Prochlorococcus marinus XMU1419: one gene and its partner. The protein of the gene in region 1 interacts with the protein of each later gene in a pairwise test. Links are inferred from orthologs where the notes say so. Each region holds a gene or a part of one and is shown in the gene's direction. Other genes may lie near its edges.

Region 1 (8,344 bases):
CCTTTTTAAGATAAATTGTGTTGGATGTCATGGAATTACAGCAAGAGGATTAGTGGGACCAGACTTACACTCAATAACTCAACGTTTGAATGATAAAGAGATAATAAAACAAGTTACTGGAGGCCTGACTCCTCCCATGCCAAGTTTTGAAATTGATCCTGTAAACATGTCCAATTTATTAAAATATCTTCATAGCCTTGAATGATTTTGGGTAAAAATTTTTCTAATTTAAAGGTAATTTTAGTTGAACCAAATGGCCCTCTAAATGTTGGAAGCGTTGCTAGATTATGCAGTAATTTTGAAGTAGATGAATTAAGAATTGTTTCTCCTAAATGCGACATATTTTCTTTAGAAGCAAAAAAAATGGCTCTTAAAGGTCAAAAAATTCTTAAACATTGTAAGATTTTTGATGATCTTCAAAAAGCAATTTTTGATTGTGATTTGGTTCTTGCATCTTGTGGAAGGGTTGATGTAAATAAAGATTCATTTTTTGTATCTTCTGAAGAAATATTTGATTGGATTTTATCTTTTAAAAAGATAAATAATTTAGCAATCATATTTGGCAGAGAAGATAGAGGTTTAACTAACAGTGAATTGCTTCTTGCGAATAAAACATTTAATATTCCAACTTCTCAGAATAATCCATCATTAAATCTTTCTCACGCTGTTTCAATAGTTTTGTATGAATTAAATAAATCCTCAAAAAAAAATTTTAATAAGGATTCAGAAGTTTTTAATCTCGCCTCATCAAAACAAATTCATGATTTATTTATAGAGACAGAGGAAATGCTTTTGCGAGTAGGATATCTCTTAAAACATACTTCCAAGGCAAAAATAAGCAAATTCAAGAAATACATTTTAAGGGCAAATACATCAATGCATGAAATAAATGTTTTGAGAGGAATAGTCCATCAAATAAACTGGTTTTTGAACAATTCAAAAAAAAGTAAGTAAGTATAAATTTGATTAGTTATTATGATCTTCTTGTTTTAATTTGATAGGAATATTTACTAATAACATTTTCTGAAGTAACATCTATTGATTATTTGAATATTTAAGAAAACTAAAACTGTGCCGTCAACAAAGAAAAGAAGAGTTTTTCCTTTTACAGCAGTAATTGGTCAAGAAGAAATGAAATTGGCTCTATTGTTAAATGTTATTGATCCAAGAATTGGAGGAGTGATGATAATGGGTGATAGAGGGACTGGAAAGTCTACTACAATCAGAGCCTTAGCTGATTTGTTGCCTGCAATCGATGTTGTTAAAGACGATCCATATAATAGTTCACTAGTTGATCCTGATTTGCAAAGTAAAGAAGTTTTGGAAAAAATTACTCAAGGAGAAAATCTAGAGAGTATTCAAAAACAAGTACCTATGGTTGACTTACCTTTAGGGGCTACTGAAGACAGGCTTTGTGGAACTATTGACATAGAGAAGGCTTTGAGCGAAGGTGTTAAGGCATTTGAACCAGGTCTATTAGCAAAAGCCAATAGGGGTTTACTATATGTTGATGAAGTGAATTTACTCGATGATCATTTAGTTGATGTACTTTTAGATTCGGCCGCTTCAGGATGGAATACAGTTGAAAGGGAGGGTATCTCAGTTCGACATCCTGCAAGATTTGTTCTTATTGGTTCAGGAAATCCAGAAGAAGGTGAATTAAGGCCTCAACTATTAGACAGGTTTGGAATGAGTGTTGAAGTTAAAACAGTAAGAGATGCTGAATTAAGAGTTCAAGTAGTTGATCAAAGAACTTCTTTTGATGATAATCCTGATGAGTTTTCATTGAGTGTTGAGAAACAACAGGATGAACTTCAACAAAAAGTTATTAAAGCACAAGAAATATTAAATTCTGTTCAAATGGACGATGACTTGAGATTGAATATTTCTGCAATCTGCGGAGAACTAGATGTCGATGGTTTACGTGGAGATATTGTTACAAATAGGTCTGCAAGGGCAATTGCAGCATTTGAAGGCAGAACTGAAGTGCAAGAAGATGACATAGCAAGGGTTATTTCTTGTTCTTTAAGACATAGACTAAGAAAAGATCCTTTAGAACAAGTTGATTCAGGTGAAAGAGTTATTCAAGCTTTTTGTAAAGTATTTGATTTAGATGAAAAAGAAAATCTTTCAAAATTTCAATTGTCTGCTGAAGCTTAATAACAGTGAGAATAATTGGGATTGACCCTGGATTAGCTAGAGTTGGTTATGGAATAATTGAGATAGAAAATGAAAGAAAGATATTATTAGATTGCGGCGTTATTGAGACAGGTAAAGATAAAAAAGAAGAAGATAGGCTTTATGAAATATTCCAAGATCTTAATGAATTAATAAATCATTGGAACCCCACTGCAGCGGCAGTGGAAAAATTTTTCTTTTACAGGTCCAGCACTACAATTAGTGTGGTGCAGGCCAGAGGCGTAATTATGATGGTATTGGCCTCTAAAAAAATTCATGTTAGTGAGTATTCACCTGCTCAAATAAAATTAACAATTGCTGGGTCTGGAAAGGCATCTAAGAAAGATATTCTTGATGCTGTTATGTATAACCTAGATCTTAACAAACCTCCAAAACCTGATGATTCAGCAGATGCATTGGCTATTGCACTTACAAAATTAAATGAGGATGGCTTTAACTGAAAATTTAATATGACGATCTTTGAAAATAAGAAATTGGAGAGGGATAAGTTTAGAAAACTAAGAGATGGAATTTCTCATAATCAAAGAGAAAATGTAGAAAAGAATGTAAGATTATATATTGATTCATATGTTAAGGGATATAAAAATATTGGTTATATTGCCATATATTGGCCTCTAAAAAATGAAGTTGATATAAGAAGTCTCAAGAAAAAATTTAATTTAGCTTTGCCTAGATGTAAAGATAAAAAAGAGTTGTTATTTCATCCATGGGACAAAAAACCTCTTATCAAAGATTCTGAGGGGATACTAAGTCCAAACAACTCCTCCCCATTAAGTCATTTCCAGATAAGCATGATATTTGTACCTTGTCTTTCCGTTGATAAAAATTTAACAAGATTAGGTTATGGAGGAGGTTATTTTGATAAATTAAGGAGAGATAATGATTGGAGAAATGTACCATGCATTGGAGTATTAACTTCTAATTGTGTAAGTACGATTCCATTAACTAAAGCTGAGTGGGATATCCCCTTATCGGGTTTTATCACAGAAAAAGAAATATTTGTATAATAGAAAACTAATTAAGTGATTAATTTATAGTTTTAAAAAATGGACTATCAGGAAAAATACAATAATTTATCAAAATTAGTAGAAAAGTTGAAGAAATCAGAAGATCCAAAAAGAAAATATGAATACATTTTGTGGTTAGGCAAAAAATTGAAAGAACCAGATAGTGAAATCCTTGTTGAAGAAAATAAAGTTAAGGGATGCGTTTCAGATGTTTTTGTTAAGGCAAATATTAAAGCCGGCAAATTATTTTGGGAAGGATATTCTGATGCTCTCATAACCAAGGGTTTGTTGGCTTTTCTAATAAGTGGATTAAATGAGTTAACACCAAATGAAGTTGTTGAAATAGATAAGAAATTTATAGAAGATACTGGTTTGAAAGCAAGCTTAACCCCTTCACGATCGAATGGTTTCTTAAACATTTTATTGAAAATGCAGTCTCAAGCAAATGAATTTTTGTAGGCCTAATAATATAAAATTAAATTCAAAGTTAAAAGAAATAAAAAATGAGAAAATGCAAAATTGGGATTGTAGGTTTTGGAACTGTAGGTTCAGGGATTTATAAAATATTAAGTTCTAAGGTTGATTCACATCCAATTCTAGAAGAAATAGAAATTGCAAAAATAGCAGTTAAAGATCTTAATAAAAAAAGGGATATTGAGCTAGATAATAATTTATTAACTGATGATCCATTTAAATTAATTAATGACCCTTCTATAGATGTAATTGTTGAAGTAATGGGTGGGGTTGATTTAGCGAAAGATATTATTCTGCAATCATTAAAATTAGGTAAATCTGTTATTACAGCAAATAAAGCAGTCATTGCAAGATATGGAGAAGAAATATATAAAACTGCATCTAAAGAAGGAGTTTATATATTGTCAGAGGCGGCAGTTTGCGGGGGGATTCCTATAATTGAACCCTTAAAAAGATCATTAAAAAGTAACAGCATAAAAAAAATGGTTGGGATAATAAATGGCACTACAAATTTTATACTTTCAAAGATGACAAATGAAAAAGCTGATTACAAGCAGACCTTAAAATTGGCCCAAAGTCTTGGGTATGCAGAATTTGATCCAACTGCAGATGTTGAGGGCCATGATGCTGCTGATAAGATTTCAATTCTTAGTGAACTTGCATTTGGAGGGAAAGTCAAAAGAGAGGAGATCCATACTGAGGGTATTAGTAAAATTAATTTAAAGGATATTGAATATGCTAATAAATTAGGGTTTGAAATAAAACTTTTAGCGCTCTCCGAAAGGGGACAAATTAATAGTAATGATTCACTCGCTTTGAATATTTGGGTAGGACCTTCTTTGATTCCAAAATCTCATCCATTGGCAACAGTTAAGGGAGTTAATAATGCATTATTGATAGACGCTGATCCTCTTGGAGAGATTATGTTATATGGTCCAGGTGCAGGGAGTGGCCCAACTGCTGCATCAGTAGTATCAGATATATTAAATCTGCATGCCGCCTCAGTAAAAAATAATGATTCAATGGATCCACTATTATCTTTTTATTTCTGGAGAAACTGTCATATAATCGAATCTTCACAAATAAGTAAAAAAAATTACCTTAGAATTATTTGTCTTGATAGTCCTGGTGTCATAGGAAAAATTGGAGATATTTTTGGAAAGAATAATGTATCAATCGAATCAATTGTTCAACTTGATGCAAGTGAGGACAAAGCTGAAATTGTCGTTATTACTCATGAGGTGAATAATGGAGATTTTGAGAGATCGAAAGATGAAATAAATTCGCTTAATGAAGTCAAAATTATTGCAAGTCAATTAAGTTGTATTTAAAAAAATAGTTTGCAAATTTCTTTATAGCTTGGTAAACCGAAGAAAGTAAGTGTTTGGTTCTAGCACCTTAATGATTCATTCAAAACTATTAGAAAATAATGATGAAAATAATAATTTAATTTGTTCTGAAAAACTTTATAAAGGTGCTTGTGTAAAAATCAAAAATAGTAATAAGACTTTTCAAGTAATTGGTATAAACATTGGTAAAGAAATTTGTTGGGTGAGAGAGTGGCCTTTTGCCTGTAATTATAAAAAAACATTTCCTTTAGAAATAAGTCAAATAACCTTACAAATTTTTTGCTCAAATAATTCTTCAGAAAAATTAAGTAATTATGAAATATGAAAAAAAAATTTATTTTATCAATATTTATTATTTTAATTTCTTTTTTACAGAATTCTTGCGGCTCAAAAAGAATATCTAAAAAAATCATAGTAGCAAGTTCTGGAAAAATTGAATCTTTAGATCCAGCTAGAGCAAATACTCTTAAAGCAATTCAATTAATCAGTTCTCTAGGAGACACGTTATATGAATTAAATTCTGATGGAGAATTAATCCCTGAATTGGCCTCGGGAGCGCCAATTGTTTCAAAGGATAGACTTCAAATAACTATCAATTTGAGAAAGAATGTTTTTTTTCAAGATGGAACTGCATTTAACTCAAATGCTTTAAAGTTTACCTTTGATAGATTCAAAAGAATTGGAACGATGAATTATATTTTAGGAAATAAGATTAAATCAATAGAAACACCAAGTGAATATTCAGTCATAATAAATTTGAATAAACCGTCAAGTTCTTTAAATGGTTTACTCACATCAGTCAATTTAACTCCGATATCTCCTACATTCTACAAACAATATTCAAATAAGTTTCTAAATGACAAATTCGTTGGTACTGGCAAGTATGTGCTGACCAGTTTTTCTAATGAAGTTCAATCAATTGATCCATATTTAAATTATTGGGGTGAAAAGCCTTTAAATAATGGCATTAATTTTGTGGGATATTCAAATTCATCTTCTCTTTTTGGGGCTTTAAAAAGTAAACAAATTGATGTGCTTTTATCAAATTCAATTGATGATAGCCAGAGAAAAAGTTTAAATAATTTAAGCAAAAATAAACAGTTTAACGAAGGTAAAAGCCCTTTCACTGAATTAAGTTTTATAAGTCTTAAAACTAGCTCTTATCCCTTAAGTAATCTTAATTTAAGACTTGCTTTGGCAAAAAGTCTTAATAGAGAATTGATTAGTGAGAAAGTAAGTTATGGGTTAAGGAAGCCATCTAGATCAATTATTCCTCCGATATTAAAAAAAGATAATCAAGAACTTTGGCCTAAATATGATTATTTAGAAGCGAGAAGGTTATTGCAAGAAGAAAAATATTGCAATGGAAATGTTCTAAAAATACCCCTTACTTATAGATCTAATGTACCAGCAGACAAGCTTATTGCTCTGACATGGCAAGAAGAAATTAAAAGTTCTTTGAAAGATTGTATTGATATTGAACTCAATGGGGTTGAATCTACAACAGTTTATAAGAATCTAAGTTTAGGAATTTATACGGCAGTTCTTCTCGATTGGACTGGGGCTTATTCAGATCCAGAGGCATATCTCACCCCTCTTTTAAGTTGTGATGAAATAGTTAATGGCATATGTAAAAAAGGAGAATCAGTTTATAGCGGTAGTTTTTGGGGATCTAATAAAGTGGAGAGTTTATTTCTTGAGAGTGAAAGAATAAGTGGAATTAAAAGATTAGAAAAACTTGTTGAAATTGAAAAAATAGCAGCAAGTTCAATACCTTATATTCCTATTTGGATGTCCTCTCAAAAAGCTTGGTCGCAAAATAAAATATCAAAACCTATTTTTAATGGTGCAGGAATAATTTCATTGAGTGATCTTGAGTTTATTAATGAGTAGAAATTTCAATAAACTACTAAATTATTCCTTATTAAAAATTTCATTAATACCGATAATGTTATGGATAATTTCTTCATTAGTTTTTATTTTATTAAGAGTTGCTCCCGGCGATCCTGTCGATGCCATACTTGGATCTGGTGCAGATGAGGTTTCTAGGGAATTTTTAAGAAATAAATTGGGGCTAAATGAACCTTTATTAAATCAATATTTTTCATATATTAAAAATATATTGCACTTAGATTTTGGCCAATCTCTTAGTACTCAAGAGCCAGTCCTAAATATTATTGTTAAGTCTTTGCCTGCAAGTCTTGAACTTGGATTCTTTTCAATATTATTTTCCATACTAATAGGATTCCCATTGGGATTAATTAGCTTAAGAAATAGAGGTAAAAAGACTGATTATATTGCGAGAATATTAGGAATTACTACATATGCGATCCCTCCTTTTTGGGGTGCAATGTTAGCTCAATTATTATTTTCTGTATTCTTTAATATTTCCCCAATTGGAGGTAGATTTCCAATATTTCAGCAACAACCGCAAATTACAGGTTTTCTAGTTTTAGATAGTATTCTTTCAAATAATATTATTGCTTTGAAAGATAGTCTTTATCATCTCTTACTTCCTTCGATTACCCTGGGCTTTTTATTAAGTGGCATATTCAGCCGCTCATTAAGAGTAAATCTGGATAAAACATTAAAAAGTGATTATGTAAATGCTGCTACATGTAGAGGAATATCAAGGAAAAAAATATTTTTAAACCATGCATTGCCTAATGCTCTATTGCCAATTGTCACTATTTCCGGCTTGACTATGGCCTCATTAGCAGGAGGAGCTTTATTGTTTGAGGTAACTTTTTCATGGCCAGGCATAGCTTTAAGATTACATGAAGCTATTTCTCAAAGAGATTATACCTTGGTTCAAGGAATTGTAATTTTTACCTCTATGCTCATAGTCTCTTTAAATCTCTTTGTGGATATTTTAATCGCATATTTAGATCCACGAGTAGAGTATTAATTTTCGGAAATTTCTTTTATAGTTTCAAGATCTAAAAGATGGAAATCAAGTCCCAAATCTCTTTGGTTTTTAACTAGTGGAGGTATCTTTTTGTCTTTAATATTTTTTAAAAATTCAACTATAAATTTCGTTGATAAATCTTGTACTAATATAGGCTCTGAACCAATAAAAGATTCACTTATTTTGAAAACGTCATTATTTTCTTCATCGCTTTTATTAATTCTTATTGGAGAGAAATGACTTGCCCCTTTAATAATTAGAAATCTATTAGATGGATTATTTAAAGCAGAAAAAACTCTAAATTGTTCATTCATTAATGGTGTAATAAGGTCATATGTACCACCTATTAGAAGAGTTGGTGTTTTAATGCCTGTACTAAATTCTCTTGGCCATACTAAACTGCCAAA
Region 2 (6,165 bases), on another replicon or contig:
GATAACCTCACAGAAATACAAAAAATCTGTCTTCATAAATTACAATCAAGCCCTCTCCCTAATCCTAAAAGTGAACTATGGAGACTTTCAAATAAATCAAAATTGTCAAACTTTTTAGATTACTCAGTTAATGAAAAAGATTCAAAATATGATATACCATATCCAAAAAATTCTCAAAGTAATATTAGATTAATAATTGGTGAGAATTGCCAAATTAAATTAATAAAGGAAAATTATTCAATACAGCAATTAAGTGAGGATGAATTACAAAAATATATCAAAGAAGAGATATCTTTTTTTAAGCAAAACGAAAATTGGAGTGACCTGCTAAATCTATCTTTAAGTTGTAAAGATAATATTTTGGGATTAAAAATAAATGGATCAAAAATTCCTCCTATTGAAATTTTTAGTCACGCATCAAGTAATTCTTTAACCGCAAAAACCCTCGTAATATTTTTAGAAAAGAATTGTGATGTTGAATTATTACAAGTAAATCTTGGTAAAGAAAACTCTTCATTATCTCAATCAACTTTCTTTTGCTTGAAAGAAAATAGTTCCGTAAATCATGGTGTTGTTTCGTACGGTGAAATCAGATCAAATCTATTAAATTCTCTCAATGTAATTCAAGAAAAAAATAGTACATACAACTTAGGATCTTTACATTTCAAATTTAATTACGCGAGATTTGAAATTAGTATTAAACAATCTGCTGGAAACGCTAAAACAAATATCAAAGGTATGCAAATAACAAAAAACGATGAGCAGATTTCAACCTATACAAAAATAGAATTTAATGGACCAAATGGATTTCTAGATCAAATTAATAAATCACTTGCTGATGATAAATCACATGCAATATTTGAAGGTTCAATAATAGTTCCGAAAATTGCCCAGAGAACTGATGCTTCCCAATTAAGCAGAAATTTACTTTTATCAAACCTCGCGCAAATAGATACCAAACCCCAATTAGAAATAATTGCTGATGATGTCAAATGCAAACATGGTGCTACAATCTCGCAACTAAATGAAGAGGAACTTTTTTATATGCGAACAAGAGGGATCACATTAACAGAGGCAAGTAAACTACAATTAAGTTCTTACTTTCAAGAAATAATTTCATTTATTCCCATTTCAAAAGATAAATGGGATTTGCTTGATAAACTTTTAAATGAGAATTAATGGAAACGATTCAAAATTTTCCCGAAATAACGAAGAAAGACTTTCCTCTTTTAAATAAGAACTTAAAAAGTAATGAGCAAATTATTTATTTAGACCATGCGGCAACCACACAAAAACCAATACAAGTTTTAAAAAAAATTGATGAATATTACAAAAACTTTAATGCCAATGTACATAGAGGGGCACATCAATTAAGTGCTAAAGCTACAGAAGAATTTGAAAATGCACGATATTTAATTAGCAAATATATAAAAGCGAATTCAGCAAAAGAAATTATTTTCACAAGAAATGCTACTGAGGCAATCAATTTAGTAGCTAGATCATGGGGAGAATATTCATTAAAAGAAAACGACGAAATTCTCCTATCAATAATGGAGCATCATAGCAATATTGTTCCATGGCAAATGGTTGCAGCAAAAAATCAATGCAAATTAAAGTTTATAGGTATAGATAAAGATGGGAAATTAGATATAGACGACTTTAAATCAAAACTAACATCTAGAACTAAACTTGTTAGCATAGTACATGTTAGTAATACTCTAGGTTGCTGTAATCCAATCAAAGAAATAACTAAATTAGCTAAACAAAAAGGTGCTTTAATGTTACTTGATGCATGTCAAAGTTTAGCTCATCAAAAACTGGATGTGATAGATCTTAATATAGATTTTTTAGCTGGATCAGGACATAAATTATGCGGTCCTACAGGTATCGGTTTCCTCTGGTCAAGAAAAGAAATCCTAGAAAAAATTCCTCCTCTCTTTGGAGGTGGCGAAATGATTCAGGATGTTTTTGAAGAGACAAGTACTTGGGCAGAGCTACCACACAAATTTGAAGCTGGAACTCCAGCCATTGCAGAAGCAATAGGTCTTGCAGAAGCGATCAATTATATTAACAATATTGGATTGAATGAAATTCATAAATATGAAAATACTATTACTAAATATTTATTTAAAAAATTAAATCAAATAGAAAATATTGAAATCATAGGTCCATCGCCAGAAATAGATCCAGACAGAGCCTCACTTGCCACCTTTTATATAAAAAATATACATTCAAATGATATTGCTGAAATTCTTGATTCAAAAGGAATTTGCATCAGAAGTGGCCACCATTGCTGTCAACCTCTTCACAGATACATTGGAATTAAATCAACAGCTAGAATCAGCATGAATTTCACAACCAATAAGGAAGAAATTGATATATTTATAGAAAAATTAAAAGATACTATTGATTTTCTAAAAATCAATTCTTAAATATTCAAAGCATTTTTTAAAAATTCCTGAGATTTTTGCATTACTATTTCTTTATTTTCAATATTTCTAAAACCATGCCCTTCATTATCAAAAAAAATAACTTCTGAATATTTATTATTCTGAATCAAAATTTCTTGAATTTTTAAAGTTTGTTCATAAGAAATAACTGTATCTTTTTTTCCATGAAACAATAAGATAGGTTTTTTTATTTTTTTAATATGATTTATCGGTGATCTATTTATATAATCATCATGGTTTTTTGCATAATTTCCTACCAAAGAATTTAAATAATCTTTTTCAAATCTATGTGTGTTCTGATGCATATCCTTCAAATCAATAACAGGATATTTACAAATTGCTGCTGTAAAAATAGACCCATATAATAAACAATTCAATGCAGTTAACCCACCAGCGCTGTTCCCAAAAATTACTACTTTATCACTATCAACTTGATTTGATTTAATTAATTCAAGAGCTAGTGATTTGCAATCATAAGAATCAACAATACCCCATTTATAATTCAACCTCTCTCTATATGCTTTGCCAAATCCTGATGATCCTCCATAATTGACTTCAGCAACAAAAAATCCCTTCGACGTCCAATATTGAACTTCAGAATTATATGATCCATCAAAAAATGAAGTTGGTCCACTATGAGCTCTAACAAAAAGCGGTGGTTTTCTAAATTTTTCAACTAGCGGCTTATATAAAAAAGAATGAGTAGATTTATCTTCAAAACCTTTAAACCAAAAAGATTCAGGTTTTGAACAATCTTTTATATATTCAGCATTTATTTCCTCAAAAACATTTGATAAAACTTGCTTATTACAATCAATTTCAAGTAAATTTCCAAGAAAATCAGATCCATAACCTTTCAAAACTACTTTCTTCTCAAAAACACTAAAATCACTGATTGAGGCAAAAGGAGTAGAAAATTCTTTAACGAATTGAAGATCTTTATATTGTTCAACTAGTAAATTATTTTCTTTTTTTGCTAAACAAAATAAATCTTTTATATCCCCTGAAAAAAATGTGATTCCTGAGACCCACTGAGGTACTCCATATTCAACAAAATTTCTCTCTACTCTTTTTTTAATAAAAATATTTTCAATTTTACTAGCATCTAAAAACAATAAGTTCCACCATCCAGAACTATCTTCAGAACATACTAAAATGGTTTCACTTATCCAATAAGGCTGAAAAAAAGAAACGTTTTTTTTGACATTAATCAGCTTATCTGAGAATTTTTTTATTTTTGTTATCTCTCCATCTAAGTCAATTGTGGCAAAACAAAGATCATTTTTCTCCCAGGGCATGTATGGCGAATCCCACTCAACCCAAGAAAGTAAGCTAAAAGAATTATTAGAAGATAATTCTCCAGCGAAATTTTTAAATTTTTTTATTCGATAAACATCTTGTTTAGTTTTTTTTAAGTTTAAAGAAAATAAGTAATCTCTATTATTTATTTCACAAATACCATACAAAAAATTTTTTTGAGAAATAACAAATGAAGAATCGAAATTTCCATCAATTGATTTAGATAGTTGTCTGGGTTCTTGCACTGAATCGAGGTATCTTTTTTGACTTCTGTAATTTGATGCTACCTCTTTAAAAATTTGAAACCATAATGCATTGGTAATCTGATCTATCCATATCAAATAAAAATTATTTTTTAAAAATATACATTTATAAGATTTACCACCATATCCATGAAAGTTATTTTTAATATTATATTTTTTACTTGTTAATTTCTGAGGAAACGCCTCTTTTTCATTAAATGGTCTTACAAAAATAGCATTTTCATTTTGACCTTCACCAACAGGATCAATCCAAAAAATGATATCCCTAACAATAGTTAATTCCTTAAAAGATTTTTTTTTAGATACAGTATGTCTAACTTTTAACTGATCATCATTACTCATTTAAAAAAACTATAAAGAATGCAAATTAAAGTGCTAGTATTTTTATAGCTAAACTATTAAGTAAAAACCTTTTTTTTAACGTGGCAAACCATTTTTCACAACTTGCAAAAAAGTCAAGAACAAATGGTAACGCAGAAAAAATTGCAAAAGAACAACCAGGTAAGCCATCTCTAGACATTTATAAACTTGGTGATGATGTATTAAGACAAAATTCCAAAAGAATAACTAAAGTTGACGAATCCATTAGAAAACTTGCTAGAGAAATGCTTCAAAGCATGTATGCAGCTAAAGGAATTGGACTTGCTGCACCTCAAATTGGAATCAACAAAGAACTTCTTGTCATAGACGTAAATTTTGAAGATTCAGCAGCAGAACCTTTAATATTAATCAATCCAGAAATTACAGACTTTGGAACAACCCTTAATTCATACGAAGAAGGCTGCTTGAGTATACCTGGTGTCTATTTGAATGTAGTAAGACCATCAACTATAAAATTAAAATTTAGAGATGAAATGGGACGACCACGTAAAATGAAAGCAGATGGACTTCTAGCGAGGTGTATTCAACACGAGATGGATCACTTAAATGGAATATTATTTGTAGATAGAGTTACATCAAAAGATGATTTGAACAAAGAACTTTTAAAAGAAGGGTTTAACGAAAAAGACGTTATCTCAATTAATTAATTCATTTAATGACTGAAACAACAATATTTCAAAAAATCATTAATGAAGAAATACCCTGCGATAAGCTTTATGAAGATGAGTTTTGTATTGCGTTTAATGATATCCAGGCACAAGCTCCAGTACATTTTTTAGTGATTCCTAAAAAGCCAATAATCAGTTTATTAGAATGTATTGAGCAAGATGCAAATTTATTAGGGCATTTACTTTTTGTTGGTAGCAAAATAGCTAAATCAAAAAATTTAACTAATTGGAGAACAGTAATTAACACTGGAGCAGAATCGGGACAAACAGTTTTTCATTTACATATTCATTTTTTATCTGGAAGAAAAATGAATTGGCCGCCAGGTTAAAACTCTCGAAAGAAATATTAATGGGTTATAAATAAATAAAAACAAAATGAATACTCCAGAATCGTTAAATACAGAATCTAAAAATTTATTCAATTTAATTCAAAAAAATTGGGAAGAACTAGATGATTCACTCAAAACTAAGTTAATAAAAATTTGGAACGTTTTAACTTATAAATGGCAATTACAAATTTTATTTAATTTACCTTTTCTACTATGGTGGGCATTAGATAAATCTTTTCCAAAAGTTCATGAATTTGATGCAACAATCTTGAATTACTTGAACTTACCTGACTGGGCACTTTCATTTATTGGCTTTGGTCAATAGACTACTAAAAGTTATAATTTAATTCATAACACTAGTCTATTAATGAATAAAGCAGTTAATAATAAATCCAAAATACTGTACCAATTACAAAAATTAAGGAAGCTATCTCAGCCGTTTTTTCTTCCCATAGATCAATGTAATGGATTCCAATTCATTTGGCTCTTAATTTCTCTTTTATTTTGTGTTGGTGGAGTAGTACTTGTTGGTCTTACAGGAATAATAAGTTTTTTTGAAAGCTTTCAACCAATTTTTCTTGATAAGTATTTCGGAGGTGTAGTAAATACTGTCAATTCAATTTGGGCTGGGAGTTGGGGATTGCTTTTCTCTGCATTATTTCTAATTGGATCAGGAAGTTTTTTTAGCTTAAGACGTCAATTAAAAAACCGTAGATGGTTACATTGGTTATTCCTCGCGATAATTGTATTAATGCTTTTAGCTGTAAACGGAATA

Evidence for each region. Proteins that work in one complex are often made in the same cells at the same time.
Region 2: the proteins of HA151_RS05665 (region 1) and HA151_RS00365 interact in binary tests that used the Escherichia coli proteins (3 or more experiments, as listed by UniProt). The link is inferred for Prochlorococcus marinus XMU1419 from one-to-one orthologs.

What each region holds. Positions count from the first base shown.
Region 1 is NZ_JAAORO010000002.1:350,838-359,181, reverse strand. What follows is about bases 2,035-4,955. They hold HA151_RS05665 (SufE family protein), read left to right. Parts: upstream 2,035-3,245; coding sequence 3,246-3,665; downstream 3,666-4,955. Other genes in these bases: HA151_RS05660 (homoserine dehydrogenase), read left to right, coding at 3,710-4,955; HA151_RS05670 (5-formyltetrahydrofolate cyclo-ligase), read left to right, coding at 2,649-3,206; ruvC (crossover junction endodeoxyribonuclease RuvC), read left to right, coding at 2,166-2,639; bchI (magnesium chelatase ATPase subunit I), read left to right, coding at 2,035-2,160. Outside these bases: HA151_RS05690 (cytochrome c), read left to right, coding at 1-205; HA151_RS05685 (RNA methyltransferase), read left to right, coding at 202-954; more of bchI, read left to right, coding at 1,072-2,034; more of HA151_RS05660, read left to right, coding at 4,956-5,011; HA151_RS05655 (hypothetical protein), read left to right, coding at 5,082-5,354; HA151_RS05650 (ABC transporter substrate-binding protein), read left to right, coding at 5,351-6,922; HA151_RS05645 (ABC transporter permease), read left to right, coding at 6,915-7,937; HA151_RS05640 (alpha/beta fold hydrolase), read right to left, coding at 7,934-8,344. UniProt on the Escherichia coli protein: Participates in cysteine desulfuration mediated by SufS. Cysteine desulfuration mobilizes sulfur from L-cysteine to yield L-alanine and constitutes an essential step in sulfur metabolism for biosynthesis of a variety of sulfur-containing biomolecules.
Region 2 is NZ_JAAORO010000001.1:71,815-77,979, reverse strand. Bases 306-3,305 are described here. They hold HA151_RS00365 (aminotransferase class V-fold PLP-dependent enzyme), read left to right. Parts: upstream 306-1,178; coding sequence 1,179-2,432; downstream 2,433-3,305. Other genes in these bases: HA151_RS00360 (alpha/beta hydrolase family protein), read right to left, coding at 2,429-3,305; HA151_RS00370 (SufD family Fe-S cluster assembly protein), read left to right, coding at 306-1,179. In the rest of the region: more of HA151_RS00370, read left to right, coding at 1-305; more of HA151_RS00360, read right to left, coding at 3,306-4,354; def (peptide deformylase), read left to right, coding at 4,435-5,040; HA151_RS00350 (histidine triad nucleotide-binding protein), read left to right, coding at 5,049-5,390; HA151_RS00345 (hypothetical protein), read left to right, coding at 5,437-5,715; HA151_RS00340 (ABC transporter ATP-binding protein/permease), read left to right, coding at 5,758-6,165. UniProt on the Escherichia coli protein: Cysteine desulfurases mobilize the sulfur from L-cysteine to yield L-alanine, an essential step in sulfur metabolism for biosynthesis of a variety of sulfur-containing biomolecules.